DNA from 3 places in the Paenibacillus sp. A3M_27_13 genome. Region 2 is predicted to be linked to each of the others. Evidence: riboswitches for the same ligand, from Rfam matches in the RefSeq annotation. Region 2 holds a riboswitch; each other region holds the start of a gene.
The links. Region 2 has a riboswitch for cobalamin ahead of cobJ (precorrin-3B C(17)-methyltransferase). Riboswitches for the same ligand answer to the same signal wherever they lie in the genome.

Region 1 (10,586 bases), on a different contig from region 2:
CTTAAACGGTGCGGGACGATATCCGTCCTGCGTAAAAATACGGCAAAGCGCAGTTGTCACCACGCTTTTGCCCACATCCGACGCTGTTCCTTGAAGCATCAATACGGCTGCCGGGTTCGTGCAGGACGGTTCGAAAGTTGACAATTGCCTCTTCCCCTTTAACGAATTCATTTCAAATCTGGTCACAACCCGTACAAAATTACAATAAACAACAATAAAACAGTCTCCAGCAATTCGTTTAAAGTTCCGTATATATCTCCCGTAAGTCCACCCAAGCGGCGGTTAATACGGTTTGCCGTGAAGGTTCCAACACCGTAAGCCAAGACCGGAATCAACACAAAGCCTATCGAGATTGGAAGGCTCTCAGAATATGAAAGGAACGTCTGTATGGTTGATCCTGCCAACGACAGATTCCCAGTATCCCTTGTTGCTGTAGCCAAACCTGCCAGAAGATATTGTCCTACGGCAGCACTCAGGGTCACTAATACAGCCCAGAATACGGCTAACCCTACGCGGCCACCACTCATATCAGCAAAACGCGCAGCCAGCCCATCATCATTACGGGCTTTAGGCCAGCGCTTCATTGCATGTACCATAAACCAGCGGCTCCAAACCATCGGAAGCAGCAGTAAGCCAGACACATTCCGTTCAACCAACACTGTATACAGCAAAGAAGCCTTGAGCATGAGTAGCAACACACAAGCAATAACGCCCATTGCTCCTACACGGCTATCCTTCATAATCTCCAGCATCCGCTCACGGGATCGGTAGCTGAACAAGGCATCAGCCGCATCCATCCACCCGTCCAAATGCAATCCGCCCGTCAACCAAACCCAGACAACAAGCGTAAGAATCGCACACGGCAACGGCGGCAACACCATAGAAGTAAGCGCCGCAAAGCCCCAGACAATGATGCCAATAACCACTCCGACCAGCGGATAATAACTTGCACTGCGTTTAAGCAAATCCGGGGAAAAATCCAATTCCGCCTTCACCGGAAGACGCGTTAAAAATTGAAAAGCCGCAGCAACAGCCTGACGTTCGCGGCTCATAGCTTATATTCCAACTGTTTGAGTTCTACGGGAATGCCCGCCGTCACCAAAAATACTTCATCACAAAGACGGGCAATCCGCTGATTCATTACCCCACTCAAATCCCGATACAGCCGACCAAGCGGATATTCGGGCACAATACCGTCACCAACCTCGTTGGTCACGATGACGAGCTGCCCCGGATACTGCTCCACAGCTGCCGCCAGTTCATTAATGGCAGCTCTGGACGCAGCTTCGCCGTCCTCGCCTGCGGCCAGCAGCACGTTCGACAGCCACAGGGTCAGGCAGTCGACTAGCACCATAGGCGCGGGTGATGGCTGCGACGCTTGATCGCCGCCAAGCCGTCGCAGCAGCTCCGGCAGCGCCTGCGCTTCCTCCAGCGTCTGCCAGTCGTATCCGGCAGACTCGCGCTGGACCCGATGAAGGGCGATGCGCTCCTTCATCTCCATGTCATAGGCTTGCGCCGTTGCAATGTAGCAGGCGCCAGGCGCGCGCGACATGCATAATCGCTCGGCAAAGCCGCTTTTCCCGCTGCGTGCCCCGCCAGTCACGAGCGCTTTCATCGCTGCGCGGCTCCCTGACCGTCCGATACGCCTGCATCGGCAAAGGTCGCCATTTCGCGCATAATGCGGCACGCCGCATCAATCAGGTGCAAGCTAAGCGCACCGCCTGTGCCCTCCCCGAGCCGCATGTCCAAATAAAGCATGGGCTCCAGCTTGAGCTGGCGGAGCACCGCCGCGTGCCCGCGCTCGTCCGAGGCGTGCGAAGCGAGCATGTACGCAGCGCTAGCAGGCGCAAGTGCACGCGCTGCGAGGGCGGCTGCGCCTGAAATAAAGCCGTCCAACACGACTGGACAGCGATGTGCGGCTGCCCCGAGGATGACTCCTGCCAAGGCGGCAATCTCCAGACCGCCGACCTTAGTGAGCACGTCGAGCGCATCATTTGCATCTGGCTGGTTCACGTCCAATGCGCGGCAGACAACCGATATTTTACGGGTAAGCCCAGCCATATCTACACCCGTCCCCCGGCCTACGATAACTTCCGGCTCCAGTCCGGTGAGAGCACATACGACCGCAGCGCTGGCTGTCGTATTCCCGATGCCCAGCTCTCCGGTAACGAATAGCCGTGTGCCACCTTTGACCGCTTCTGCTACGGCTTCTGCTCCGGCCAAAACCGCCTGTTCCGCTTCTGTACGCAGCATCGCTGGCCCTTTAGCTATATTCGAAGTACCCATGCGTACCTTACGGTCCACCAGATTCGCGTGAGCGACATCCGCATTCACGCCAACATCTACCACCTTGACATCTGCGCCCGCATGGCGTGCCAGCACATTAATTGCCGCGCCACCTGACAGCATGTTATACAGCATTTGCTGTGTAACCTCAGCCGGAAAGGCACTGACTCCCTCTTCACACACCCCGTGATCCGCAGCCATGACCATAACCGTTTTACGATCAAATTCAGGCTTGTCCACTCCTGTAATTCCTGCTAGCTTGATGGCCACACTTTCCAACTTTCCAAGACTTCCCGGTGGCTTTGTTAATTGGTCCAAATGGGCTGAAGCTGCCGAGGCCGCCACCCCATCCGGCTGGGCAATGCTATCGATCAGCTGACGCAGCTTGTTGTTCATAACTTCCACTCCCTGCTCTTTTTAAGTGTGTTTCATCGTTTATTTAATCTGCTGTATCCGAAGCACTCCTGCGCAGCAAGAGCTGCGGCACACCGCTATCGGGATGCGGAAGCATCACAGGCTCAACACCGTATACTCGTCGAATCCGATCCTCGGTTAATAACTTCGATGAAGCTCCCAATCCTTCAACCATTCCATCTTTGAGTACAAGCAAATCTTCGCAAAATTGGGCTGTCAAGTTAAGATCATGCAAGACCGCAATAATCGTCACACCCGTTTCTTGGCGCCAATCTGCCAACAGTTCCATAAATTCAAGCTGATAGCGCAAGTCCAGATAGGTCGTAGGCTCGTCCAGCAGCAATATTCGTGGCTCCTGCACCATTACTTTTGCCAAAGCTACACGCTGTCGCTGTCCCCCACTCAAGCGGTCCAATGCTCTGTCCGCCAGCGTGGTAAGACCCAATCGCTCTAGCACGCGATCCGTGATCGCCTCCACATCAACACCCTTTTCCCTGCCTAGCCAGTCCTGATGAGGAAAACGTCCCATTTCTACGACTTCCCTGACGGTGTATCCCACTGGAGGAAGCCCTTCCTGTTGGAGTACGGCTATGAGTCGGGAAAGCTCTTTTCTGCTGTAGCTACCGACCTTTTTGCCATAGATATGAACGTTTCCCGAAGTTGGCTGATCTACACCGGAAAGCAAATGCAGCAAGGTGGATTTTCCACTGCCGTTCGGACCAATAATCCCCCACCAAGTTCCTTCGTCGACGCTCCAGCTTATATTCTTTAACGCATGGAACTCTCCATAGGCACGTGTTAGACCCGCTACCTCTAACGCCCGATCACGTACCTTCTGTGATTCACTTTGTTCTGTCACAGCATTTCCCCCCTGCGCAGCTTCTTGTTCCGGTACAGGAGATATGCGAAGAACGGTGCCCCAACAAAGGCCGTCATCACGCCCAGAGGAATTTCCGTGGGGGCTAACAACGTGCGAGCCGCCGTATCTGCCCAAGCCATAAAAATAGCTCCACCGAACGCAGATAATGGAACAATCATCCGGTAATCAGGCCCTGTCACCAGACGAATGATATGCGGTACAACGAGTCCCACAAAGCCAATCACTCCACATACCGAGACAGCGGCTGCTGTCAGCAGCGTGGAAATGATCAGAACAGATAGCTTCGTCGCATCTACATGAACTCCCATGTGAGCCGCCTGACGTTCACCCAAAGCCAAAATATTCAGCACACGTGCCCGGTTCCATAGAAATACCAGTCCTATGACCACATAAGGTAAAAGGATTCCTGTATATGACCAACCGCGCAGGCTAAGACTTCCCATCGTCCAGTACAATATTTCATTGACCGTCTCCTTCGACATGGCTGTCAGAAAGGAAACAACCGCCCCCAGAAAGGATTGCATCACCACACCCGACAAAATGAGACTTTGTGTCGGAATTTTTCCACCTTCCCGTGCCAACGTCAGCACCATCCACAGCGTCAGCATTCCGGTCGTAAATGCCACTAGCGGCAGCGTCCATATGCCAACAAATGAAAATTGAAGGCCCCAATAAATCAGTACTGCCGCTCCTACTGAAGCCCCCGAGGATACCCCCAGTGTATACGGATCAGCCAAAGGATTACGCAGCACACCCTGAAATCCGGCTCCAGCCAGCGCCAGCGCTGCTCCTACCAACATTCCCAGTAACACTCGTGGCAATCTAACCTTCAAAATAATCTGCTCTGAGGATGTATTCCAATCCGGTGTAAACGTATCGCCTAACCATGGAAGGTGGTTAACCAGAATGCCCGTGATCTGGCTGACCGGAAGCTTGGCCGAGCCGATGCCAAGACAGAGCAGTAGCGTCAGTAACAGCAGGACAAGACCTGTTCCTCCAAAGCCGATCAGTTTACGGTTCATTTGAAAATTTCAGGATACACGCCCTTGGCCACTTCCTTGAGACCTTCCGTTACGCGTGGACCCGGACGACTAATCAAATTATCATCCACGGCAAATACCCGGTTGTGGCGAACAGCCGATATTTGATCCCATCCACTGCGAGCTTTAATGATTTCGCCGAGCGTTTGACCAGTTTTGTCGTCCTTGACACTTTTGCTGTACAAAATCACGTCAGGGTTCGCAGCAATAATATTTTCCTCACTAATTTGGTACCACCCCTTCTGCGTGGCACCTACATTTTCGCCGCCCGCTAACGTGATCAGCTCGTCCATAAACTCGCCTTTACCAACTGTCCAGCCTGGTGAAAACTCGACGTATACCCGCAGCTTCTGACCTTTACCGATATTTTTAATTCCTTCTTTCACTTCAGCTACATCTGCTCTCATCTTGTCAGTCACCGCTCTCGCTTCTTTCTGATGATCGGTGATTTTCCCATACAATTCGATGTTAGCCATGACATCTTCAACTGTCTTCGGTTCCGTTTTAAAAATCATAATTCCCATGTCGCGCAGCTTGGTCGTAGCCTGTTCACTAAGTGATATCCCTGCAAAAACGACTTCCGGGTTAGCAGCAATGATCGCCTCTTCGTTCGGTTTCATAATACCGCCCACTTTAGGCTTTTTCGTAGCTGCTTCCGGGTAATCAGAGTAGTCGGAGACGCCAACAATTTCCTTATCCAGCCCGATGGCGAACAGCGCCTCGGTTTCTGCCGGGGAGACGGAAACGATTTTATCCGGCGCTTTTTTGAATGTAAATTCCTGTCCTGTTGTATCCTTAACCGTGAGTGGGTAAACTGTTTTGCCCGGAGGCTCTTGTGCGGTTACGGTCTGTCCCGGCTGCTGTGAAGAATTCTGGTTCTCTTTATTTTCAGCATTTTTCCCATTAGCTCCACATGCACTCAGCACAACTGCCAAAATCAGAACCAATAGACCTGTTGTCCAAACCTTTATTTTTTTTCCTGCCATGATTTGCACCCCTTCATAAAAAATCGTTAAGAGCGTTACTTGAACATCATCAGATATCTTCTAAATCCAGCCTTCTTTTCCTATCAAAAAAACCCCGCATCCTCATATCAGGACACAGGGGCCACGTTAGCGCAGATCGTGCGCAGGCGGCAGCTTCTTTCCGCATGGACAGTCACTGCGAACACGTCATCCTTTCCTCGAAGGACTATGGTGACAGGCGGACGGGCAGGTATCCTGACTTATGGTAAAATGCATGTCCTGAAATTCTTTCATATGCTTAGTAGCACATAAAGCAGGACTAACGGGCATGTTTCCATTTACAGTGGCGGGACCGCGCCGGACTCACACCGACTTCCCTTTTAACAGCGCAGGCAAGGGAAACCATAGTTTCATCACGCTGCGCCGACCTCGTCTGCTGGATATTTGATAAGTGGTAGTCAAGCCGTTCTTTTACTTGATGATTATAGGTTAAAAAGAGGCGGCTTACAACCCAAACTGCCTCTTTATCCGCAGGTGTCTAACCTAATGAGGAAGCATTTCTGCTATGTAATTGTGCCGTCCTGCCAGCCTCAATTGAATCCTAAATGCTTCTCCCGGCTTCGGATTCAAACTCCAAAAATCATGGCCCGGTATCAGCATGCAAGCTAACTGACGAATTACGCCACCATGCGTAACGACCAAAACAGAGGGTGGCGCAGCAGTCAAATCCATGGGTTGAACTTCCATAGCAACACGCCATTCATACAGAGAGTCAAGAAATTTCCGTAGACGATTCACAAAATCTGCCCAAGACTCTCCTCCAGGAGGGGTTATCCGTTGCGGCTCATCAATCCAAGCGCGATACAACGACACATCCTTGAGCATGTCATACGTTTTTCCATCCCACTCACCAAAATGAAGCTCTCGCAGACGTGGTTCCATCATAGGAGACATAGTAGATAGGGAACCTCCAGACGTCAATTCTGATTCCGGCACAATGATCTGCAAGGTCTGGCGACATCGCATTAAATCGCTGCAATAGATTCGAGCAAAGGACTGCCCTTGCAATTTTTCTTGCAAAGGCTTTAATTCCTGCTCTGCTCCCGGTAGCAAACCTAAGTCGGAGTGTCCTAGATATCGACGTTCCTTGTTCCATAAGGTTGTGCCGTGACGAACTAACACAAGTTCCATGTCCCAATGCAGATCTTCTTTAGCATCATACGGCACCTTATCCTCCTGTGAGTTCGGACTTTGTGCGTATTCTACTGTCCTTTTTGCTGCTATATCTTGTTTCAAGATCATGTCACTTCCTGCTCGATCATTATTCAGTGTGTCACTCCTCACCGCACCCATCCCAAGGCAAAACAACCTGCGGCTCCTAACAAACACAATCCTACAAACATACTGGACACGGCGAACATCAGCTGGATCGTATGCCGTATATCTTTCGACTCTAGCGGTCGTATCCAATCGCCCATGTATGCACGAAAGGAGCGCACGCCATGATACACATTATAGCCTCCAAGACGAATCCCCAGTGCACCAGCAACAGCCGATTCCGGGAAGCCACTGTTCGGGCTTGGGTGCAGACGAGCGTCTCGCTTGACTGTGCGCCAGCTTCTTGCAGCATCTCGCTTGTACATCCACGCCGCTACCACAAGCATTGCCGCTGTCAGACGTGCCGGAATGTAGTTAGCGACATCATCCAGACGTGCTGAAGCCCAGCCTAAATGCAGATACTTTTCATTTTTATAGCCAACCATGGAATCGAGCGTATTCACAGCACGATAAGCCAGCGCCAAGGGTGCTCCCCCGATCAGGGCATAAAAAAGCGGGGAAATAATCGCGTCCACGATATTTTCAGCGACCGTTTCAACCGTACCGCGTACAATCTCAGGCTCATCAAGCTGTTGCGTATCCCGCCCAACTATCATGCCCAGCTCCCGCCGTGCCGCAGAAAGGTCATCCGCCTGCAACGCTCGGTATACTGCCATTCCTGCGTCCTTTAGTCCTTTGGAAGCAATCGTTGTCGCAATCAGCACCATTTCTACGCCGACAGACAACCACGGATGAATCCAGGCAAGCAAGTGCAATAGCGCCCAGGCGAGCGTAAAGGAGCCTCCCGCCACAATGAGTGGAAGCAGTATACCCGCACGTTTCAACCCCCGGTCACTTCGGGCCTGGCGGCGAATCGCTTTTTCCAATGCTGAAATGGCATGTCCCATACCGATGACTGGATGCGGCAACCACCTCGGGTCACCGATCAGCCTGTCCAAAAGATAGGCTACCAGGATAATCAAGCTAACTGTCACGCCGCTGCTCCTCCTCCAGCACTTCACCCAATACAGACAGCAGCCTGTCGTTGGCTTCTGCATCCTTGACCGCAATCCGAAAATGACTCGTCGTCAGTCCCGGATACATAGCACAGCTACGTATAAGAATTCCGCGTTGTCCAAGCGCCTGCTGAATCGCCGATGCGCTCCACGTACCCGGCGCCCTTGCCAGCACGTAATTGGCTTCGCCGGGAACAACACCGCAGCCCCATTCCGCCAAGGCGGTCAACAGGCGGTTGCGCTCCGTAGCAATCAGCTCCTGTGTTTGGTGCTCATATGCTTGCCCACTTCTCAAACACGCCTCCCCAGCCAGCAACGCCAATCCATTCACACTCCAGGTCACCTGTTTGGCCGTCATTCGCCGGATATAGTCCGGATGAGCAATCGCATAGCCCAATCGCAAGCCAGGAATGGCATAAAATTTGGTCATTGACCGGATCAAAATCACATGAGGATAGCGATCCAGCACAGGCAGTAGTGAGATTCGCCGTTCCAGCGGGATAAAATCAATGAATGCTTCATCCACCACCAGCACGGTACCCGTTTTGCCAGCCGCTTCTGCCAGTTCGCACAGCTCCTGCTTACCATATTGCACACCGTTTGGATTATTCGGCTGCCCAAGGAACAAAACATCTACCTGCTCCATGAGCTGAAGGATGTCCTCCACGTCCGCCTTCCATTGAAGCGAGGCCTTCCCGTACACCCGGTTGACCTCAGCTCCGAATTTGCCAGCCAGCTCCGCATATTCTGAAAAACACGGCTCCACTGTACCCACACGCTTAGGAGCCAGTCCCAATAGCAGGAGCGCCATACTTTCAGCCGCTCCGTTTCCGATACTTAACGACTCCGGTGGAACATGCAGTCGCCGTGCGAGCATATTTTTAAAATTCCGATGCCCAGGGTCTGGATAGCGAATCACAGTGTCAAATGAGTGTTGCAGCGCCTCAAGCACCTCCGGTGGTGGACCAAGCGGATTAATATTTGCACTAAAATCTACAAAATCCGCAGCAGCTCCGCCGAATGTCGCCGCAGCTGTTTCCCTGTCCCCGCCATGACCGTAAACCTCTATCATTACCTCTCATCCTTTCCGGCCGTTTCCAATCATTTAGCTCCATTATGAGGCTGCTTTTTGCGTCCCGTCAATGCAAATGAGCTTTTGTACATGGCTCACTTGGGTTACAATAGAAGGAGGCACACATAAATTACACAGTTTATATACGGAGGAATGGACATGCTGTTCATCGACAACCAGGGGATACACGATCCAGCCATTAATCTTGCCATTGAGGAATACGCGCTCAAGCATCTACCGCTGGACGACAGCTATTTGCTGTTTTACATTAATCAGCCTTCTATTATTATAGGCAAGCATCAAAACACTATTGAAGAAATCAACGCCGAGTTTGTCAGAGATAACAATATTCAAGTCGTTCGTCGCCTGTCCGGCGGCGGTGCTGTATATCATGACCTCGGTAATTTAAATTTCAGCTTTATTACCAAGGATAACGGGGAGTCCTTTCATAATTTCCTCAAATTTACGCAACCCGTGATTGATGCTCTGCGCCAAATGGGAGTAGAAGCTGAAATGACAGGCCGCAACGATCTACAGGTCGGAGAACGTAAAATTTCAGGAAACGCCCAATTTGCCACACGCGGACGGATGTTCAGCCACGGTACATTGATGTTTAACCTGAATCTGGACAATGTGGCTGCATCGTTGCATGCCAATCCCGAAAAATTCAAATCCAAAAGCACTAAATCCGTCCGCAGTCGCGTGGCTAACATCAGCGAACTGATGGACCGTGAGATGACCATAGAGCAATTTCGCGAGGAACTGCTGCGTTTCATATTCGGTGCAGAATTGGATCAGGTACCTCAATATAAGCTCACCGATACCGATTGGGCCAAAATCCATGAAATATCCAAAGAACGCTACCAATCGTGGGATTGGAACTACGGTCTATCCCCCGAGAGCAATATCAAGCACACACGTAAATTTCCAGTCGGCATTATTGATATCCGCATGGATCTTAAGGAAGGCTATATCCGTGATATTAAAATCTATGGGGATTTCTTCGGCGTGGGTGACGTTGCTGATATTGAAAATATCCTGCGTGGCAAGCGCTATGATGAAGGTGAGGTACGTCAAGCCTTATCCTCTCTCGATTTGAAGCACTATTTTGGTAATATTGAGCTGGACGATTTTGTTGGACTTGTATTTTTGGAAGACTAACCGTTACTTTTTCCCATCGTTTCAAGCCAATACTTCAGTGGTTATAAGGGGACAGGCTCTTATAGGGGCCGTCCCCTTTTCATTGCGATATTGTCATTTTGAATATTATAAGATACAATTTTAACATTGCCCCATGATAGAGATAAAGGAGAGAATACCGATATGTATAAATTAATTGCCATTGATATTGATGATACACTCATTAACGACCAGAAAGAAGTTACACCAGCGACACAACAGGCATTAGAAGCTGCTGTAGCGAAAGGTGTGGTGGTTACCCTCGCTACTGGACGAGCTTATGCCTCTGCACATAAAATTGCTCGTCAGACTGGTTTGAACGTGCCAATCATTACGTACCAAGGAGCTTTGGTTAAAAACCTGCTGGACGAAAACGTGCTGTATGAGCGTTATGTTCCACTCGTGGCTGCACGTCGC
Region 2 (10,586 bases):
ACGAATCACTCTACTCACCGACTCTCGCCCTCCCCAGCACGTTCCCTTTCATCGTTACCAGTACCATTTCCACGACAATTCCACCACCTGCATGGTCCAGACAATGCTGACATCCATAGGTACACAGCTTTTCAAAAAAGCTCAGCGCATTCGCTTCGGTCATCATATCTGCCACCTGCGTAGCTGTATTCGCCTCTGCCACTGCCGCTGCAAGCGACTCGTCCACACCTGCTTCACGCGCGACCTCAGCCAAAAAGCCAAAGTCCACCGGTGCGCTCTTGGAGTGAACCATCATGACACCTTGAGCTACCTTCGACAGCTTGCCGGGCATACCGACGAGAATAATCTTTTTCATTCCCAGCCGTTTCCCGTGCTTAATGGCAAAGCCGACAAAATCCCCCATCTGAATAAAGGCCTCTTCCGTCAGCTGATCGTACATTTGCATGGCATATTTTTCACTGCTGCCACCTGTGGTCAGGACTATTTCCTGGCAGTTCATCGCTTGCGCAACCGATATGGCCTGCACGACACTGGCTTTATAAGCTGACGTAGAAAACGGAACGACCACACCACGCGTGCCTAGTATGGAAATACCGCCAAGAATTCCAAGTCGCCCGTTCAACGTTTTCTTGGCAATTTCTTCACCGTCCGGTACGCTGATGACGACACGGACACCTTTGGCCGATCCGTGCTCTTCAAGCACGCCTGTCACAGCCTCCGTAATCATCCGGCGCGGCACCGGATTAATCGCTGCTTCCCCGACAGGCACAGGCAGACCGGGCTTCGTTACCCGCCCCACGCCGATGCCACCGTCCAACTCAATGCCCGGCTCCTCGCGCCAGCTAACAGAGGCGCTAATTCTCGCCTGATGCGTGGCATCTGGGTCATCGCCACCGTCCTTGATCGTCGTGCAGGAAGCTTCGTCCGCGTCCAACACAGGCTCAATCAGCTCAAACGCATGATCAAAGCCCGCGGGCAGCGATATCACTGCTTCCTTCGGCGGAATGCCCGTGATAAGTAGTTGTACCGCTCCTTTGGCCACTGCAGCCGCACAAGCTCCAGTCGTAAAGCCTGACCGCATTGGCTTGTCCGGTGCGGGAGCTTCACCGCTTTTCATCCGTTTGGGCCTGTCGACGGACGCCGCTTCCTTTTCCATGCCAATTCCTCCTTAACCTCTTCTGCTGATCATGTTCCAATTCATTTCATGATACAGCAAACGGACAACCGCATCTAGCGGACAGCCATTAAGGAGATCGCATTCAATGCTGCTACGACAATTGTACTGCCGCCCTTGCGTCCAATATTCGTAATGAACGGAATATCCAGCTTGCGCAGCTCGTCCTTGGATTCTGCCGCCGAGACGAAGCCTACGGGCATGCCAATTACCAGTCCGGGCTTAGCCGCTCCTTCTTTCACCAGACGAATTAACTCCAACAACGCTGTCGGTGCATTACCAATGGCATAGATACCGCCTTCGCCCGCCTGAATCGCTTTGCGCATCGAAATAATGGCGCGTGTCGTATTCAGCCTTTTCGCTTCTTCCATGACGTCAGGGTCAGATATGTACACATGCACATCCCCACCAAATTGACGGATACGATCCTTGCTCAGCCCAGCTTGAATCATTTGCACATCCGCCACTACCTGCTGTCCTGCGCGAATAGCTGCAACCCCGGCTTCAATCGCTTTTGGATGAAACACCATGCTGCGGCCCAGCTCAAAATCAGCAGATGCATGAATGACACGCTGTACAACGGGATATTGCTCTGCTGTAAAAGGATGCTCTCCCAGTTCTTCTGTGATCATCTCGAAGCTTTTGCCTTCAATCTCCTGCGGCTGTACCGTTAGCGGTTTGAAATCTGTTTTAAAATCCATCGTATCGACCACTCCCTTATGGAAAATTAGAAAATTAAATTAGCTTAGAACATTAAAGTTACCTATTGTTCCACTACGAGTCGGATGGTGCTTCCCATCGCCACCGCCCCCGGATTCCTTGAATAAAACCTATGATCAGCGTAGAAATCCGGGGACAAAAGCGACCGCTACGCTTGTACAGCACCATTCCGACTACTCCGTTTTATGTTCATTTTTCAAGTTCGTCTTATATAGGGAAAATGACATTCATGTTAAGGAGTTACAAACACCTCTACACAAAAACTGCACATTTTAAGATGACTATATTTTAAATACACGCCAGAAATCGTTCTGAATTCATCGGATTGACTGGACCGACCAACTTCATAGGCTTATGTCTTAAAGCACAGACTCCTCTTTGTCTATACGCAGTGCGTCGATGACTCCGTCGAAATGATCAAATACTGTGCCAAATTCCACTTCCGGCCTGGAAATCAAAAGTACGTGAATCCCCAGCTCCAATGCAGATTGAACCTTTTCATCCACTGCTCCCGTGCGTCCGCTTTCCTTGGTGACCATCACGGTCGTGCCATAGTGCTTGTACAATGCTTCATTCATCTCGCGGGAAAAGGGTCCCTGCATGGCAATAATATTCTTTTGCTCCATGCCCAGTTCGCTGCATTTCTCCATATTGTCCAAGCGCGGCAGCATGCGTGCAACCAGACGAATCTCCGGGTCTCCGAGTAAATGCTTGGTGAACGTGCCGAGCGTCTTACTGCCTGTCGTAAGCATTACAGAGCCTTTGAGTTGCTTCGCTTCTAATGCGGCCTCTTCATAGGAAGACACGATGTGGAGCAACGGATGATTGTCATATACCAGTCCCGTTCGCTCGTAGCGAATATAAGGAACTCCGGATACGCGAGCGGCTGTCATCGCATTCGCATGTGCTTCTTCTGCAAAAGGATGACTGGCATCAACGACGGCCAGTATTCCCTGCTCCCGAATCATTGCAGCCATTTCATCGGCTGTCATTCGGCCTGTACGTACGTCTAGTCCCACTTCGGACAAGCTGGCTGCCGCGCTTTCGGTTACGACCGAGGTCAATACGTTGAAGCCATTGTCACGGATTTGCAGCGCCAATTCCCGAGCGTCGCTCGTTCCGCATAGCATGAATATCATGTGCCCTTCACCTGCCCGCTTCCGTTCACTACAGATGGCGTATGTGAATGCTCGTGATGGTGATCATGGTCATCATGGCTGTGAGCATGGACATGCTCATGAGTGTGATCGTGGCTGTGTGTATGGTGATCATGATGATCGTGCTCATGTGCATGATGATGATGTTCATGGTCGTGCTCATGCTCATGATGGTGATCATGATCGTGATGGTGATCATGATCGTGGTGATGATGGTGGTGCTCCTGCGCCTCCAGACGGAACTGGCAGTTATCACAATTGGCCGTAACCTTGCCAAACAAGCCTTCCTTAGCTCGCTCCAGCACCAGTTCAATCAATTGGGGATGGAAACCAAAATATCCGCCCATCTCCACTTGTAATGCAGGGTGAGCCTCGGCAAATTCCTGGGTCATTTCTCCGATGCGCTTAATCAGCACACCCGTGAACAGAAAATAGGGAAGCACGATAATCTTTTTGGCCCCCAATCGTACACAACGCTCCAATCCATCGGGAAAAGAAGGCTGCGTCACACCGATAAAGCTGCTCTCTACCCACGTATAAGAAAGCTGCTCCCACAGCATACGGGTGATTTTGAAAAAGTCACTGTTCGCATCTGGATCGCTACTTCCGCGTCCTAACACAAGTACCGCCGTTTCTTCGTCGGATACCTCGGGAAATGCCTCTACAGCGCTATTCATTCCCGCTGGAATCGCAACCGGACGGGCCTCTTTCAAGCGGCTTTGCAGAATGCTGACGATTTTCTCGTGAACACCAATCGGGCGCCCGTATACAAATTCCACCTGCGGATATTTTGCTTTTGCCCGATCAATAGCCATCGGAATATCAATTTTGGCATGTACCGCTGCGAACAAGATAATCGGAATAAGAACGACACGCGTCGCCCCTTTCTCCACACATGTTTGCATCCCTTCAGCAATGCTGGGACGTGCCAACTCCAAGAAACAGGTTTCCACGCACATATCCGGTACCCGGTCTGCCACTGCCTGTGCAAATTCCAGCAGCTCCTGGTTCCCCTCCGGGTCCCGACTTCCATGTCCAACCAACAATATTGCATCCACTGCTGTTTTTTCCTCCTCTTTAATAGGGATAACCTGCATGACGCCCTATTTTATATATATGCTTGTATCCAGTTCATCAGGCCTTCATTCCATTAATCACCACAAACCGCATTCACTTCTACCGTTGCTGGTGCATCTTCATGCCGGAAACCCGCAACGACGCCTACACGTTTAAAAAATTTATGAAAACGCTCATTCGGATGCCCTTTTTCCTTATATTCAGCAATGACGTTCTCCACGATATCAGTAATCTGATCGCCCGGAATCCCTTCCGCTACGGGCTGAGCGGCATGAGCATTGCGACCGAATTTTTTGCCACCGAGGAAGAGGTCGTATCCTCCCTTGCGATAGACGATTCCGATATCCTCCAGCACCGCTCCATAGCAGGCCATACCGCATCCGTTCAAAGCAATACTCGTTTCCTTGGGTGCCTGTAATCCGCCAAGTACAACCTGTAGATGCTCAGCCACAGGCACAGCGTCATCCTTCTCCATATTGCAGAAGTCGCACGCCTTCACCTTAAACACATCGCCAATCGGCATGACAATGAATCGTTCATCCCGCAGCCGTCCGACCAGTTCCTCGGGGTCTGCACACGGCACGCGCAGCACGATCTGATGATCTGGCGTGTATTCCAGCTCGCCGTCATCACCCGCTACCTCGGCGAGCAGCGCCATCTGACGAGCGGTGAACTTCTTGTTTCCCACACCCGGGGAAACGCCCACCTCAAACAGCGCAGGCTTGCCAAAGCCGCCTGTCGCCATCCCGGACGCGGCCCCCGCTCCGGCCACCGCTAACGTTCCGGCGGTGCTCTCGGCGGTAGGCGCTTGCCCGCTCCAGCGAGCGTTGGCTGCGCCAGGCAGCTTGCCGCCTACAGCGAGGCGGCTTAGTGCCTCTGCCGCCAGCGATGCCGGGGCTGCGCCGGTTTGCACAGCAGTCGTTGCCTGCACGGCAGCCATCGCTTGCGGGCGTGCCTGCGTCGCAACCGCAGCGCCGCTCGCGGAGGGTCCAGCGGGCTTAGTCGGGGCTGCGCCTGCCTGCGGTGTATCCTCTTGTGCGCCCAGCGACCACGGCTCCGCTTCCGTGCGGAGACGCTGATGCGGCTTGAGTGCCTGCTCGGTCGCATCTAATGTGTATTTGCGCTGATATCCGCGCGGAGTCACGATCAAGCCGTCATACACCGTCGTCGAGGAATTGCCGATGATTACAGTCGTCAGCATCCCAATGTCATGGTTCAGCATATCTTCCAGCGTCGTTACAATAACTTGCTGACGTTCACGATAAGCACTTTTCACCAACCCGACTGGAGTTTGCGGATCGCGGTAACGCAGCAAAATGGACTGCGTCTCCACAATCTGGCGGGTACGCCGACCACTGCGCGGGTTGTATAATGCAATCACAAAATCGGCCGAAGCCGCTGCTTCTACGCGCTTCACAATCGTTTCCCATGGGGTTAGATGATCACTCAGACTGATCGTGCACGCATCATGCATAACTGGCGCCCCCAACAGTGATGCACAGGACTGAATAGCCGAGATCCCCGGTACGACTTCTACCTCAACCCCGTCCTCGCGTCGCCAGCCTTTTTGCATCAGCACCTCATACACCAGCCCTGCCATACCATAGACTCCCGCATCTCCACTGGAAATGACAGCTACCTTCTTGCCCATCTCTGCTTGGCGAACCGCCTCCTGTGCACGGCTCACTTCCTCTGTCATTCCTGTGCGTACAATCTCCTGTCCGTTCAACAACGGACGGATCAAATCAACGTAGGTATTGTAGCCGATAATGACCTCACTTTCGGCCAGCGCATCCAGCGCCCGTTTTGTGATATGTTCCATATCTCCTGGTCCAAATCCAATCACCAGCAATTTTCCTAATGGGCTCATCGTGCTCCTCCTATTCATCCTTTTCAGGGCAGCTATGCTATCTATTTCAATGATTTATGCACATCGTGTAACTCAAAAAAACCCCATCCTGCCCGGATGGGGTTTCTATGTACGCATCTCTCATCAGACGAACAAACAGCGTAAGAAGACACTATTTGTCTTCCTCCAGCCTGCCGTTGTTTTCCATCTGACTGTTTACGCTTCAAACGCTGCTGCACGTTCATATCCACGCAAACCTCTAGCCAACATGGAAAAAGCAACGTGTGCCTGATTTCCTGATTTCGTACACCCATCCTCTCCGCGAAGGTTAACGGTGCATACAGATCAAGGTAGGTCTCCTGGCTTGGCATCAACGGATTCTTTCGTCTTCCCCGTTTTTCACGAGTGACCATTTTAAAAAATCCTCTTCCTTACAGTGGCGGGACCGCTCGGGATTTGCACCCGATTCCCTGTTACCCTTTGCTCAACCGCAAAGGCACCTTGTCTGTCCGCTATTTGATTATGGGTCTTATCATAACCTTGCCTCAATCAGTTGTGCAAGCACGAAAAACGCTTTATTTCAAGTTCTCTGCTTTATTTTTTAACATATGTAGCAATTCGTCCGGGTCCGCAGAGATACTTAATAACGCTGGATGCTCAGCCCCGGTAAATCCTTCTTGCACGCTATGACGCACCATTTCTACTAACGGGTCAAAATATCCATTCACATTCAGCAGCCCAATCGGCTTGCGATGAATCCCGATTTGCGCCCAGCACAATACCTCGAATAGCTCCTCGAAGGTTCCCAAGCCACCCGGAAGGGCGATAAACGCATCGGCCATCTCGCTCATTGCCGCTTTACGCTCATGCATGCTTGCTACCTCAATAAATTCGGTAACTCCCCGATGAATGATCTCTGCATCAAATAATAGGGTGGGCATAATGCCAGTGACCTGACCGTCACCCGCCAGCATTCCATCCGCCACCTCTCCCATCAGCCCCCTGCTAGAGCCACCATAGATCAGACGGATATGATGACGAGCCATGGCTTCCCCCAGCTTGCCTGCAGCCTCAACATATACCGATGAATGTCCAGGTCTGGACCCGGCAAATACGCAAATAGAATTCATTAACGTCTCAGCTCCTGTCCTAAGTATCATGCATCGAAACTTATTCATTATATTAGATAAACATTTTCGCTATAACAAAAATCTTTGTCGATGCATGTCCAACAAAAAAAGATAAAGACCTCGTAGGCCCTTATCTTTATTTTACTCTGTATCCCAAAATATAAGTTCATTTTTTAGCATACTGCATTTATAATTTCTATCTCATTTCAATGACCATTCACGATCTTCAGACCACAGCCATGCACCGAATCGTTATGTTCAAAATATTTACCCAGCTCCACCATCATCGCGCCCATGCGCTCTTCGGTTGGAAACACGACTCGGTCAATCCCTTCTTCCACAATGGACTGTGCAGTCACCTTCCCTACGGATACAGCAATCACATCCTCACGAAAAGCTTCCAGTAACTCCTCGATTCGATTTTGCTCTCTGGCATATTGGGCCAAAAATCGGATTTGCGGACCACTTGTAAACGTAACAGCATCAACATTACGATGGATAACATCCTCCAGTAACGCCTGCAATTTTGCTTCCTCAGGTGGGATATGCTTATAAGGAAGTACCTGGCGGGTCACTGCCCCCTGCTCGTCCAGCCACTTTACCAACCGTGGAGCTGGATCGCCATGCAGTTGCAACAGTACTTCCTTCCCCTTCAGATCGTATGGGGCGAAAGCTCCTGTCAATCCGATCAAACTTCCGTCCTCGTCTCGTACTGCTGGCGTAAAGCCACGCTTTTTGAGTCCATTGACCGTCTTGTAGCCCCGCGCTGCAATGTTGGAGGATTGCAGCAACTCCATAATCTGCTCGGCCACGCCCATATCCTCTGCCATATCAAACAGGGCATCCAGCCCCATACCTGTCGTGAAGATGTACCAGTCCGGAGGGTGCTTCACCCACGATACAACAGCGTTGCGCAGCTCGATATCATCCAAAAAAACGGTGCCTTGGGCCGGGCGCTGTACTGGCTCACCCCCCATCTTCACAACTAGCAGCGCCATTTCTTCTGCTTTACGGGGACCAGCAAGAGCGACTCTCTTACCTGCCATGCGTTGTGCCATTCTGTTGCCTCCCTTGTAGAAGTCGTATTTCTTTCTACCAAGTATACAATCAGAGGGGTAAAAGACAAATAAGAATTACTTTTCCGATAAATACAGTAATCTTATAAGTGGTCGTGTCCTGTTCTGCCTCCATGCTGGCTTTCTTTCTGACTACTGCTATCCCGCTCTCCGTTAGATGCCTTATCATCTCCGCCTCTCCCTTTAGATTTGGGTCGGAGCAACATCCATAGCAACAAGGGCATGATAACAAAAAAAATGATCATCACCGCGGTCCACTCCCGGCTGAAATCATAAATTTGCACGATGTTGGAGAACAGCATAAACGAACAGACGTAACCCAACAAACCTACGGGCCAAACCATCAGACTTCCCCATGCATGGGCAAACATACGCTTTACTGCCAAACTGGTAACGTACAGGTCAACCCCAATCTTCGTAAGAAAGGTCGGTACAGTCAGTGCTGCCACGAACAAGTCGAACCGATCCAGAAAGTCCGTTAGCTGCAATTGACGCACTAGTTCATAGGATGGATAAAATAGCCGGGACAAGATAGGAACACCAATAACCAACTCCGACAGCAACATCAGCATGGTCAGAAATGCGGTTCCGAGCAAATGCCCATACCACGCACTACGCCCATTATAGCTCTTCCCAGAAATCACAAAGGGAACCATCATGATATCGGCCATATATCCCAGCATGCGCCAGCTGCCCTTGATCACTCCATCTACTTCCGGATGTAAATAGGGTCTCAGTACCGAAAAATCCATATTACGCCCGAAAAAAAGCGGCATGGTCAGCAGCGTCAGAATCAACAAAGGTACAAAAATCTCGGTCATATTCACGATGGTGCTTATTCCGCCTTTGGCCATAAACGCCAGAGTCAAAAGCAAAATAAGAGATACGACAACAATCGGAGTCAGCGGCAAAAGTACAACCTCCACCAAATCCGTGATAATTCTCAAATCCCGTGCAAAAATGATCAGAAATAAAATAAGGTAGACTGCAAGCAGCATACGTCCTAGCACAGGGTGAGAGCTCACCATGGCCTGCATCAGGTCCTGATCAGGAAAACGCCGCTTGAGTCTCAACATGGCCCAGATCGGCAAGCATAGCACGATAGCTGCAATTACACAGGTCCAGTAGGCATGTTGATTCGCGTAATCTGCTGCCTGCGCCGGAGCATGTACAAGGGTAATACCGACCTCCATCAATACACCAAGCAGCACGATTTGTCTGGTTGTGAACTGTCTCATGCAGGTACATCCTCCTTTTGCCCGCAGGCATCCATTACACGATTTACAACGTAGGGGGGAGCCACATGTCAATAAAACGGGCCAGCCATGTAGCCACATAAACAGTGCTCTTCGTTGATGTTCCGTAAATCCAGACACCAATGCTAATGACATACAATACGCGTGAGATCCAGCGATTGACGGCAGGTGCATCCCTAATACTTTTGCGGTCAATCAGATACATGAAGAGCATAGCCAGCAATAAAGGTAATAGAAATACTTTATTCATTCTGGATTTGCTCCTTTTTGACCCCGAATGGTTTGGTGACCGCACCGATATTTTCAATATGCACGACCGGATCTATAGTGACCTCCACCTTGGGATACAGTTGATCCCATTGAGGTTTAATCCGTTCCCATTCATCCGGATGACTCGTAATAATAGCCCGGCCCAAACCAAGTACGTCTGAGTGATATTTTTGCTGGATCACCTTGACACCCTCTCCCAGCTCCCTCTTAATTTCCTCGGCTGTCTGCTGTTCCAGCCACTTCAAATTTTCCTCGTTGGAAATATCGAAATCCGTCTCATTTTCCTTCACATTCCCGTTACAGTTCATATGAACGGTCATGCGAATATCGTTCCCACGAATATATGGCTTGATATGGACATTATTTTCGATGAGGTGTACAGATATGTAGCCTCTACCTTTGGGAGGGTGGATAAATATTTCTGTCTCCTTGGCTTGCTCCATACCCAAAAGCAGGAATCGACTGAGGTGGTTATCTATAATCCCTGTTAACCTGTCTTTCCGAAATACAGCTAGCCCATCGACCTGAATATTTGTCTTCTTGTCTTTAAGATTAGAGGGGCCATTCTTCACCAGAGACATCACCGGCACCACCGGGTCAATACCATCCAGCAGGACGGAATTTATCAGCAGCTTAACAGAACGAGGTTTTTTCATATAGGAATAGTTGAGCTCACGCACCATTTCTGCCGGATATTGCTCAATCGGGGCATCTGCCTGAAGCACTTCCATCGCTGATCCCTTCGTAATAACAACCAGGGAAGACAGACGGTTTTGCGGAATACGCGCCAGTACATCCATCATTTTGTTAATCCCTTCCCGCGCCAGCGTCTCACCGAACAGCAGCACCCGTCGATGGGAGTAATTCAGCGTTCGCG
Region 3 (10,586 bases), 250 kb from region 2:
ATCATTAAGGCAAGCAGCACCTGCATGAGGCCCGGCCCAAAAATACCGACAATGCCCAGCACAAGCACCAAATTCGGAAACGCCATAATACCTTCGCAAAACCGCATCAACACACTATCGACCCAGCCGCCCACATAACCTGCTAGCGACCCGACCACAACGCCGATGCTAAGCGAGGACAGGAAAATTAATGTCGCAAAACCGAGGGAAATCCGCGCTCCATACAGCAACCGGGATAAATTGCACCGACCCAAATGATCGGTCCCCAGCCAGTATTCTTTCGAAGGTCCCTCCAGCTTGTGCAGTAAATTGACTTTAACCGGATCATGGGGAGCCAGCCAAGGAGCTAGCGCCATAATGATAAAAAGAGCAGCCAGTACGACAGAGCAGACCACGATTACCTTTTGACCTTTGAACATTGTACGCAACCTTATCATCACTGCTCTGCTCGTCCCTTCGATGAAATTCGGGGGTCCATATACAAATGCACCAGATCAACGAGCAAATTGCATACGATGAACAGGCATGCCGCCAAAAACACATAGCATTGTATGACGGGAATATCCCGGTTAAAAATCGCTTCCACAAAATAACGGCCAAACCCGGGCCATGAAAACACCTGCTCCACAATAATTGTTCCGGTCAGAAGCTTGCCCAGATTCATACCCAGACTTGTAATCAGTGGAGCAATGGCAATTTTCAGTACATGCTTGAGCATGATTACCCGCTCACGAATCCCTCTAGTTCTGGCATACTGCACATACGTTTCCTGAAGCTGCTCCAACACACTGGAACGCAGCAGGCGCGTATATAAAGCAATCAGAACCAGCGACAGGGTCACCGTGGGCAACACCAGATGCTGCCACGTTCCTCGCCCCTCTACAGGGAGCCAATCCAATCGGACAGAGAAAAAGAAGATTAACAAATATCCCAGCCAGAACTGGGGTATAGATGCGCCAAAATATGAAATTCCTCGACTAAGCATGTCGATCCATCCATTTTTACGCATCGCCGCCAGCACGCCCAGTGGAATACTCACCACAATAGATAGCACCATACTGCTCACAGCCAATTCAAAAGTGGCGGGCAGCCGAACCTTGACCTCATCCCACACCGGCTTGTTGGTCAGATACGAAGTACCAAAGTCCAATTGACTGATTCTTTGAAGTGTATGCATATACTGCGTCAGCAAAGGCTGATCCAGCCCGAACTCATGTCTTTTCTGCTCCAGAATCTCTGGAGTAGGATAAATATGAGCAGCCGTCAAATAGGCCTCGGCCGGATCAACTGGTGAAATATGAATCAGTGCAAAGGTAACGAGGGTGGCAAAGAGAACAATAGGAATGACCGCTACCATTCGCTTCCCGATATAGCTGATCATGAGTTGTCCTCCTATCCTGTAAACTACCGTTACCTATCGGCTTCAGCTACTTTCCGATTTCAATTCCCTCAAACGGATTTTCATCCCGATTAGCCGGGAATACAAAGTTTGTAATCTTTTTCTGGTACACTGCCGTTTTCTTAATATAAGAAATAGGCACAATGGCAGATTGCTCCTGAAGCGTCTTCAGAATCGAAGCATACAGCTCTTGACGCTTGGTTTCATCTGTCGATGAGAGCGCTTCGTGTACTTGCTGATCCAGGTCTTTCTTCATCGGAAGGGCACTCAGCACCTCGGAAATTCCGAAGCTCTTCTTGGCAATGACATTAATAAAGGAGTGCGGATCATAAGGCGCACCATAGTTGTACCAGAAGTACAGATCAAACTGGTTGGATCTAAGGCGCTTAATTTGAACCGTCAGCTCCAGTCCGGTCAGGTTCACTTTGACACCCAATTCTCCCCATTCAGCCTGAATGGTTTCAGCCATCGCCTTTTGGATCGGATCAGTCTTATCAAAAATCAGCTCAAAATCCAGCTGTTGTCCGTCTTTTTCCCGTACTGTACCGCCTGCGGGCAGCTTCCAGCCAGCCTCATCCAGCAACGATTTGGATTTTTCCACATCATAGCCAACAGGCTGTAAGTTTACATTCGTATACGGATAGTTTTTGGATAAAACCGTATCCGCTGTTTCCTCCAGCCCCGAGGTTACACCTTCCACCATTGCCTGCTTGTTAAAGCCATGCTGGAGTGCCAGACGTACCCGAAGGTCTGCCAGCTTGGGATTGGATGAGTTGAGTAACAGGCTTCTTGTACCTACAGGCTCGGACAGCGTGGTAACATACTGATTCGTGTCGCGAAGCTGTTTGAAAGCATCCAGACTAATGACACCCTCTCCATAAATCAGATCCAGGTCGCCTTTTTCAAAGGCCATTACACGGGTTTCGCCATCGGGAATGATTTTTACCGTAATTTTATCCACCTTCGGTGCAGTACCCCAATAGTTCGGATTACGCTTAAAGGTTGCATATTCATCTTGCTTGTATTCATCCAGCATCCAAGGTCCTGTACCTACAGGTTTCTTGATTCCTTTGGACGTATCTCCATCATCCGGGAACCCCGCTTCACCCAGAAAACGGAACGGGCGAACGACAGACAAATCCTGAAGCACTGGGTAGTATGGCTCTTTGAGCGTCATTCGGAAGGTGCTGTCATCTACAGCTTCAGTTTTGTCGAGAACGCCTACTATACCAAGCCAGCTGTGCGTTTTCTCATTTTTCATAATAGCGTCAAAGTTCTTTTTGACAATGGTCGCATTAAATAGCGTTCCATCCGAAAATTTCACACCTTTGCGCAGCTTAAACGTATATATTTTGCCGTCCTTGGAAATAGTCCAGGATTCAGCCAAAGCAGGCTCCAGCTTGCCTCCTTGCTTGTAGCTGACTAACGGCTCATAGACCATGGATTGTGCAAAAAGTTGGGAAGGATTGTATACGTGAGGATTCATCGTACCAATGTCACGCGGCCACGATAGCGTGATCGACTTTTCATTGGCAGCTCCGTCAGTAGAGGTGGATGCAGGGGTGTTTTCCTGCTTCGCGCAGCCCAAAACAACGGATAATAAGAGGAGCGCCACCAACATAAGGGTGGCAGTCTTGCGGTGTCGAACGGACATCAATGTATTTCCCCTTTTCTATATATGTGATAATGATTATCATAATCATATTTAGAATAGGTACCACGTTCTATTTTGTCAACAATATTCGACAAGCAATCCTCTTATTTATTTTAAATTTGTATAATATTAAATTTATGGCTTAATTCTCCAACGTTTGAAACAGAGTACGCGTGTACTCGTGCTGTAACAAGTCTTCATCCCATTCCTTAAAGATTTCCACGATCTCCCCCTGAACCATGACGGCAACTCGATCACAAAACTGACGAGTAGATTGGAGATCATGAGTGATGAATAGGTAGGACAACTGACGCTCCATCTGCATTCTTTTGAGCATGTCCAGTACAGAAGACTGCGTTGTCGTATCCAGATTGGCGATCGATTCATCGAACAAGATAATATCCGGCTCCACCGCCAACGCTCGGGCAATACATACCCGCTGTTTTTGCCCGCCACTCAGCTGTGCTGGGTATTTTTCCAGACTGTCAGCCTCCAATCCTACTGATTCCAATAGAGACAGACAAATATCCAGCGCCTGCACTTTTAGCTCAGGAAAATAGTTGTGGATCGGCTCCATTAAAATATCTCGAATGGTCATACGAGGATGCAATGAGGAGGACGAATCCTGTGCAACCAACTGGATTCGCTTGTACAACTGAACGTCCTTCATCTTTTCGAAATGTATAGGCTGATGATCCAGCCAAATCTCCCCTGAGGTCAACGACTCCAGCCCTAGAATACATTGTGCCAGCGTACTTTTGCCACTTCCACTTTCTCCAACCAATCCAAGACACTCCCCCTGCCGTAACTCCAGACTCACCTTCTTCACGGCCTGCTCGCTATCTTGCGTGCTGAACCAGCCTTTTCTCCGTTTGCGGACAGGGTATGCTTTGGTCACATTCTTCAATTCCAGCATCACTGGTGCATCCTTCCTTCCGGGCTCATCTCCAACACTCGATCTGCTATGCGGCTCATACCTTGGCGATCATGTGAAATCAACAATATGGTGAGATCAAAGTCTTCTCTCAATTGTTGCAGCAATGCCAAAACCTTGTCGCGGTTGATAACATCCAACGCCGTAGTAGGCTCATCGGCAATAAAGAGGCTCGGACCTGAGCTTAACATTGCAGCCAGCAGCACCCTTTGACACATGCCTCCGCTTAGTTCAAAAGGATATGACGACAAAATATGCTCAGGATCTGCAAACCCAACCTTGCGGAGCAGAGAGCGCAAATAGGCCTCCCGCACTGGAGTAGCGCCTCCTCTGGCTATCTCCATGGCACGGATCAGCATCTGCCGCATCCGTGGCAGCACGCCCAGCGGGTGGACTTGCTGCGGTGCAGTGTGGGATGGGGCAGCACCAGCTTGCCCCGGCTCCATCTGGTCGTGCGGCATCCGACGCCGCCCGTGCAGTCTAAGCGTATCCATCAGCTGGGCGCGGACAGTCCGGATCGGATTCAACCCGCTCAGCGATTGTTGAATGAGCAGGGCAATATCCTCTCGGCGCAGCCTTTGCCAGCGCCGTTCCTGGAACGGGAGAGTGTCTTCCCCGTTATAGTAGATACGCCCTTGCGTAACACCGATACCTGGCTCCAGCATGCCTGCGATTGCGTGTGCGGTCAGACTCTTGCCGCATCCGCTCGGTCCGGTCAGGGCCACAATCTCCCCTGAATATATGGAAAAGCTCACATCCCGCAGCAGTGGTTTGCTCCCACTTCCGCTTGCTCCTACGCCTGTGCGGCAGATTTCCAAATGTTCCACGTGTAACAACGGTTTTCGCCCTGCCACTTGTTCTATCGTATCCTTGCCCCCAAGGGCTATTTGATCTCCCACTATTTGGCCGCCCCCTTTTCCGAAAAGCGGTCGCCCAAAAGCTGGCAGGCAAGTACGAATAGCATAATCGCCAAGCCCGGGAAAATCATGACATGCGGAGCCACCTGAAAATATGAGGTTGCATCATGCAGCATCACGCCCCACTCTGGCTTGGGCGGCTGTACACCCAGTCCAAGAAAGGACAGCCCAGCGATCATCAGCACCACGCGTCCGATATCCCATACCGCATAAACCAACAACTGCGGCAACGCTTGTGGCAATACATAACGTCTCAGTATACGCACGTGTGAATTGCCGGATAAACGGGCATACCGAACGTAGTCCTCCTGACAGGCTTTTTGAACCAGACTACGGATATACCGGACATAGCCCGCCCACCGTACCGCAATAATCGCAAGGGTCATGTTAACAAAACCCGGGCCCAAAATGCCCACAATTGCCACCGTTAAAATAATATCAGGAAAAGCCAATACGCCATCGATTCCCCGCATGATCAGCTGATCTACACGTCCACGCACATAACCAATGAGCAACCCTATAGGCAGACTAAAGCACAGCGTAGCTACAGTAATTGCACATGCGATTAGCACGCTCGTCCGTATCCCATAAATTAGCCGTGACAGCACATCCCGACCCAGATGATCCGTACCGAAAGGATATTTCCGACTGGGTGGTGCCAGACGGTTCAAAAGATCCACTTGAAGAGGATCATGAGGAGCGACCCATGGAGCCAATAACCCAAGCAGCACGATCAGACCAAAAAGTACGCCTCCTGCCAGCAAGCTCCCTTGAAAGGAAAGCCGTATCTTTTTCATTTTCAGCTTCCCCCTTAACGCAAACGTAGCCTCGGATCTATCGCCGTCTGGACCAAATCCACCAAACACTGAACACCTACAATTAAAAATACGGCAAAAATAACATACCCCTGAATCACCGGATAATCTCGCTGGGTAATCGCATCTATAAAATACTTACCTAACCCCGGCCATGAAAAAATGGTCTCGACGATGACATTACCTGCCAGCATAAATGATAGATTGGTACCTAGCAGTGTAATCATAGGCAGAACCGCATGCTTAAATATCTCAAAAAACAGGATATGCATACGGGAAAAGCCTCGGGCCTTCGCTGCTTTCACAAAATTCCGGTCACCCAGCTCCAGCATTTGAGCACGCAGTACACGTGCTTGTACCGCTCCCAAACCTGCACCAAGAGTCAGCGCTGGGAGCACTAGATGTGTCCAGTCCTCCCTTCCCATGGATGGGAGCCAGCCCAGGCGAACGGAGAATAGATAGATCAACAGAAACCCAAGCCAAAAAGAGGGAATCGACGATCCCAGCAGGGCAAACAGCCTGCCCAGACGATCCAGTGGGCCGCTGATTTTTAGCGAGGCAGCCAGTCCCAGCCCCAGCGTAAGCACCGTCATGACGGCAAAGCCCGCAGCAGCTAGCTCCACAGTAGCAGGCAGTCTGTTCCATAGTTCGGCTAGCACGGATTCCTTGGATACATACGAGGTGCCCCAATGCCCCGTGAACACATCTCGCAGCCAGTTCACATATTGAATATGAAGCGGCTCGTTTAAGCCCAGTTCCTGCCGTAGCGTCGTCAACGCCTCCTCAGAGGCAGGGACATTATGCGCGGTGAGCAAAATAGTAGCAGGGTCACCAGGAGCGAGCCGCATCAGTACAAAAGTCAGCGTGGATACAACGAATACAATGATGAGCAGCTGCGCCACACGTTCCAGTATAAAACGAATCATAGGATACGCAGCTCGTTATTCCGTAATATCAGATTGCGCTGTAATGTAGTAATACTCGATCGGATGGGGTGTAAAACCCTCCACCCCTTTTTTCACACCAAACACATTATCAGGATGCACAATGAACGACTGTGGCAAATCCGCATTGATGATATCCAGCGCTTGTAGTGTCACAGCATTACGCTGCGCTGTATCCTTCGCCAGCTTCAAGCTGTTAAGAATACTCTCTAGCGGTTTGGAACTATACCGGCTTACATTGGCTTCGCTTTTCGAAGAATAAAACATGTCCATAAAATATTGCGGCTCTCCTGTATGAGCAGTAAGCATGCTGTACATTGCAAAATCCCAATCGTTTTTGGTCAACGCCTCGTCGATATTTTCCACCTTGCGAATCTTGACCTGGATTCCCTCTTTCAGCAATTGGCTTTGGATGACCTCAGCCATAACGGAGAGCTCTGGACGCTGAGGGAAAGTCAGCAGTGTAACCTCGAACGGCTTGCCTTGCTTAGTCCATGTCCCTTGGGCGTCTTTCTGCCAGCCATCCTTCGTCAACAGCTGCTCTGCCGTTCCGTTCAGCGCTTTACGCTCAACTTTACCGAAGGGAAGAATGCTCGGGAACGGACTGCTTGCTTCCGTACCGAAGCCCCTCATGACGGCGCTCACAATCGATGTGCGCGGAATCAGGCTGTCCACCACCTTACGGTTCGCCGCATCCTTGAATACTGGCGATTCCATATTGTACACGATCATATGGGTGCGCAAGGAGGGAGCCGACAGCACTTGTAGCTTGTCGTTCTTTTTCAGTACCTCTGCGTTATCAACCGGAATATCCGTCGCTACGTCCACCTCGCCGGATTGCAGCGCCATCAGACGCGAATTCCCGTCCGTAATGAACTTCATCGTCGCTTCAGCCAGTCGTGCCTTCTCGCCCCAATATCCGTCATAACGCTCTACGACCAACGATTGGTCCTTGTTGAACGCTTTGATTTTAAAGGCGCCTGTCATCGCTGGGTAACTCTGCTCATCTTTCATCGATGCCACATCCAGTACAATTGTCGATGGATCAGCTAGATTGGACACCAGCGCCGCGTTCGGCTGGTTTGTCGTGATTTTCAAAGCCAGCGGGCCGCTTACATCAATGGACTTCACATTCAGTAAATCCTTAGCCAGATGGCTTTTCTCGATAGAGCGCAGCAAAGACGCTTTTACACCTGCTGCATCCATACTCTTTCCATCATGAAAAGTGACTTTATCCTGCAAGCTGAACGTCCAAACTGTAGGACTATCCTGCTTCCACTCCTTTGCCAGCCAAGCCACAGGCTCCAGCTTTTCATTCAAACGTACCAGTGTCTCACCTGCACCGGATCGCATCACATCCCAGCTATTATCTCCGTGCGGGTCAACGCCTGACGGTTTCCATGTATACGCCATTACCAGCTTTTTATCTGTCGCTGTTTGTTGTGCTGACGCGTTTTCACCTTTGCCGGAGCTATCCGACGTCTTATTGCTGGCACATCCCGAAAGAGCCATAACTGCCAGCAACAGCATCACCCCTGTACATATCAACCATGAACGCCTACTACGATTGCTAATCATTCAAAGAATCCCCCTCTATCTTGTAAAATCATATAAACCTAACGCAAAACGCGAAAAAAGCATTCCGGACCACTTGATCAGCAGTCAGAAATGCTTTCATTATAAAATGTCAAAACTCACCTCGAAGCCAACTCCAAAAACATAGAAGGGATCAGATCGGTTTCAGACATTCCGTATGCAGCACGCCTAACCACCTCCCCAGCATCCCGTGGGTCTGACAGTGATGTCAAAACAGGCAGGTCTCCTGACTCCAGGCGCATCTTTCAGGCCTTCCCGGTTCTTCACAGTTCCAGTGGCTGTTCTGAAAGCTCCAGCAGTATCCTGCTGATGCCTGTATACAGTGGCGGGCCCGTGTCGGAATCAACCGAACTTCCCTTTTAAGTGAACACGCTCAACAACTATCCACATGGTCTCAACAAAACCCCGTACATAGAGTCGTCCGGCTCACACCTGTTTTCTTCCTTTATTTCTTTCCATTACGATCTTATTTTGTTGTCACAGGCTTGTCAATAAATGCTGCACAATATTTTAAATTTGAACGATACAGCGAGATTGAAGGTGATGTCTATTCATTGCGTGCACGAAATGAACGTGCTAAAATTAGGTATAGAGATAATCATCGTGTCCGTATACTAAAAAGAGTCTTCGCCGCGCCAACGGCAAAGACTCTAGGACTTGAAAGGCTGTGGATCACCACCACGGCGCGCTGCATAACTAAATGTTAATGCAAACGAAACCCACCGTTAGGGGCCAACCTAATTACGCGGTGGGTTTTCGCTTGTTCCGAAATTTTCGACGTAGCCAGCGATAAAGTTTACGAATACTAAACACCAGGCTTAGTAACGTAACCATCCAACGCAACACATCGTAGCACGACACAAGGTTGACCATCGGCTTCACCCCCTTTCGGGAAGCTGCACCGTGGTCCGAAAACATCCACCACTATTCAAAATCCATAAGGTAAATTATACCACTGCCTCGCCCACTACTCTAGCAAATTCCTCTAGTAAATAAATCAACTTAAGAGCTAACTTTAGCGCCACTGCACAGTCGGACAGGGTCAATATCTATATGTCCCCAGACGGCAAGGGTTTATTTATCCCTAATCATCAAACCTTCTGTGGAACCTCCTGAACCGTCACGCTTTTGACCGAGTCCCCTTGTTTTCTCGTCAAAACGATGTTCAAGACAATCGCTGTAATCGAGCCTGAAACGATACCATTTTGCAACAGCATTTTGGCAAAGCTCGGCAGCTGGTCGAACATTTGTGGCAGAACGGCAGAGCCTAGGCCCACGGCAATACTGCATGCTGCGATCAGCAGATTGCTTTCCTTCCGCAGATCCACTTCTGACAGAATAGACATGCCTGATGCAGCGACCGAGCCGAACATGACGATCATCGCCCCGCCCAGCACAGCGTTAGGAATCACTGTCGTTAAAGCAGCCAGCTTAGGCAGCAAACCGAGAACAACCATGATACCGCCCGCAGCAAAAATAACGTTCCGCGATTTGACGCGTGTGAGTGAGATCAGACCCACATTTTGCGAGAAAGCTGTATAAGGAAACGCGTTAAAAATACCCCCAAGCATGATCGCAAGTCCCTCGGAACGCAGACCATTGACGATCTGCTTCTGCTCCACCTTCTGATCAATTGCTTTGCCTACTGCCAAATAAACGCCTGTAGACTCAACCATACTGACAATATTGACGATAATCATCGTACAAACTGCCATAATGCTAAACTCAGGCTTACCAAAATAAAACGGCTGTGCAACACTCACCCATGAAGCCTCCGCCACGGGAGCAAAATGCACCATTCCCATTCCATAAGCAACCACTGTGCCCGCGAACAACCCAATAAGCACGGAAATCGAGCGCAAAAAGCCTTTTGCCAACCGATTCACAAGCAGAATAACCAGTAGTGTGACTAAGGCCAACAGTAAATTACGTGGCTGTCCAAAGTCCGAACTGCCCTGACCCCCTGCTACATTGTTCATCGCCACCGGAATAAGGGATAGACCGATAATCGTAACGACCGAACCTGTAACCACCGTCGGGAAAAAGCGTAGCAGCTTGCCATACAACGGTGCTGCTAACACCACAAATATACCAGACAAAATAATGGCACCATACGCTGTCGCTAAATTTGAGGTCGAAGCAATCGCGATGATGGGCCCTACTGCCGTAAACGTACAGCCTAAAATGACAGGCAGTCTACTACCGAAAAAGCGTGTGCCCATAATCTGTAATAACGTAGCAATCCCGCAAGTGAACAGATCGGCAGCCACCAAATAAGCCATCTGGGCTGGCGTCAGGTGCAATGCTCCCCCTACAATTAGAGGTAC

Region 1: it holds a riboswitch for cobalamin, as region 2 does, so the genes downstream of both, NLX82_RS08555 (ABC transporter substrate-binding protein) here and cobJ (precorrin-3B C(17)-methyltransferase) in region 2, are expected to answer to the same signal.
Region 3: it holds a riboswitch for cobalamin, as region 2 does, so the genes downstream of both, NLX82_RS13905 (ABC transporter substrate-binding protein) here and cobJ (precorrin-3B C(17)-methyltransferase) in region 2, are expected to answer to the same signal.

Annotation. Positions count from the first base shown of each region.
Region 1 covers NZ_JANAVE010000002.1:450,634-461,219, reverse strand. The annotation lists gene NLX82_RS08585 (cobyric acid synthase) at 1-144, opposite strand, end outside; gene cobS (adenosylcobinamide-GDP ribazoletransferase) at 183-1,052, opposite strand; gene cobU (bifunctional adenosylcobinamide kinase/adenosylcobinamide-phosphate guanylyltransferase) at 1,049-1,615, opposite strand; gene cobT (nicotinate-nucleotide--dimethylbenzimidazole phosphoribosyltransferase) at 1,612-2,682, opposite strand; gene NLX82_RS08565 (ABC transporter ATP-binding protein) at 2,726-3,559, opposite strand; gene NLX82_RS08560 (FecCD family ABC transporter permease) at 3,556-4,602, opposite strand; gene NLX82_RS08555 (ABC transporter substrate-binding protein) at 4,599-5,606, opposite strand; cobalamin riboswitch at 5,814-6,007, opposite strand; gene NLX82_RS08550 (histidine phosphatase family protein) at 6,129-6,887, opposite strand; gene cbiB (adenosylcobinamide-phosphate synthase CbiB) at 6,926-7,897, opposite strand; gene cobD (threonine-phosphate decarboxylase CobD) at 7,887-8,990, opposite strand; gene lplA (lipoate--protein ligase) at 9,150-10,151, shown strand; gene NLX82_RS08530 (Cof-type HAD-IIB family hydrolase) at 10,314-10,586, shown strand, end outside.
Region 2 covers NZ_JANAVE010000003.1:459,001-469,586, reverse strand. The annotation lists gene cbiE (precorrin-6y C5,15-methyltransferase (decarboxylating) subunit CbiE) at 1-18, opposite strand, end outside; gene NLX82_RS15080 (cobalt-precorrin-5B (C(1))-methyltransferase) at 11-1,156, opposite strand; gene NLX82_RS15075 (precorrin-8X methylmutase) at 1,231-1,875, opposite strand; gene cobK (precorrin-6A reductase) at 2,254-3,033, opposite strand; gene NLX82_RS15065 (sirohydrochlorin chelatase) at 3,030-4,109, opposite strand; gene cobJ (precorrin-3B C(17)-methyltransferase) at 4,202-5,998, opposite strand; cobalamin riboswitch at 6,310-6,495, opposite strand; gene NLX82_RS15055 (LOG family protein) at 6,553-7,107, opposite strand; gene NLX82_RS15050 (uroporphyrinogen-III synthase) at 7,314-8,165, opposite strand; gene NLX82_RS15045 (GerAB/ArcD/ProY family transporter) at 8,267-9,421, opposite strand; gene NLX82_RS15040 (hypothetical protein) at 9,465-9,689, opposite strand; gene NLX82_RS15035 (Ger(x)C family spore germination protein) at 9,682-10,586, opposite strand, start outside.
Region 3 covers NZ_JANAVE010000003.1:204,327-214,912, reverse strand. The annotation lists gene nikC (nickel ABC transporter permease subunit NikC) at 1-437, opposite strand, end outside; gene nikB (nickel ABC transporter permease subunit NikB) at 437-1,381, opposite strand; gene nikA (nickel ABC transporter substrate-binding protein) at 1,428-3,053, opposite strand; gene NLX82_RS13925 (ABC transporter ATP-binding protein) at 3,196-3,972, opposite strand; gene NLX82_RS13920 (ATP-binding cassette domain-containing protein) at 3,969-4,886, opposite strand; gene nikC (nickel transporter permease) at 4,886-5,701, opposite strand; gene nikB (nickel ABC transporter permease) at 5,716-6,645, opposite strand; gene NLX82_RS13905 (ABC transporter substrate-binding protein) at 6,661-8,241, opposite strand; gene NLX82_RS13900 (hypothetical protein) at 8,358-8,501, opposite strand; cobalamin riboswitch at 8,459-8,662, opposite strand; gene NLX82_RS13895 (nucleobase:cation symporter-2 family protein) at 9,351-10,586, opposite strand, start outside.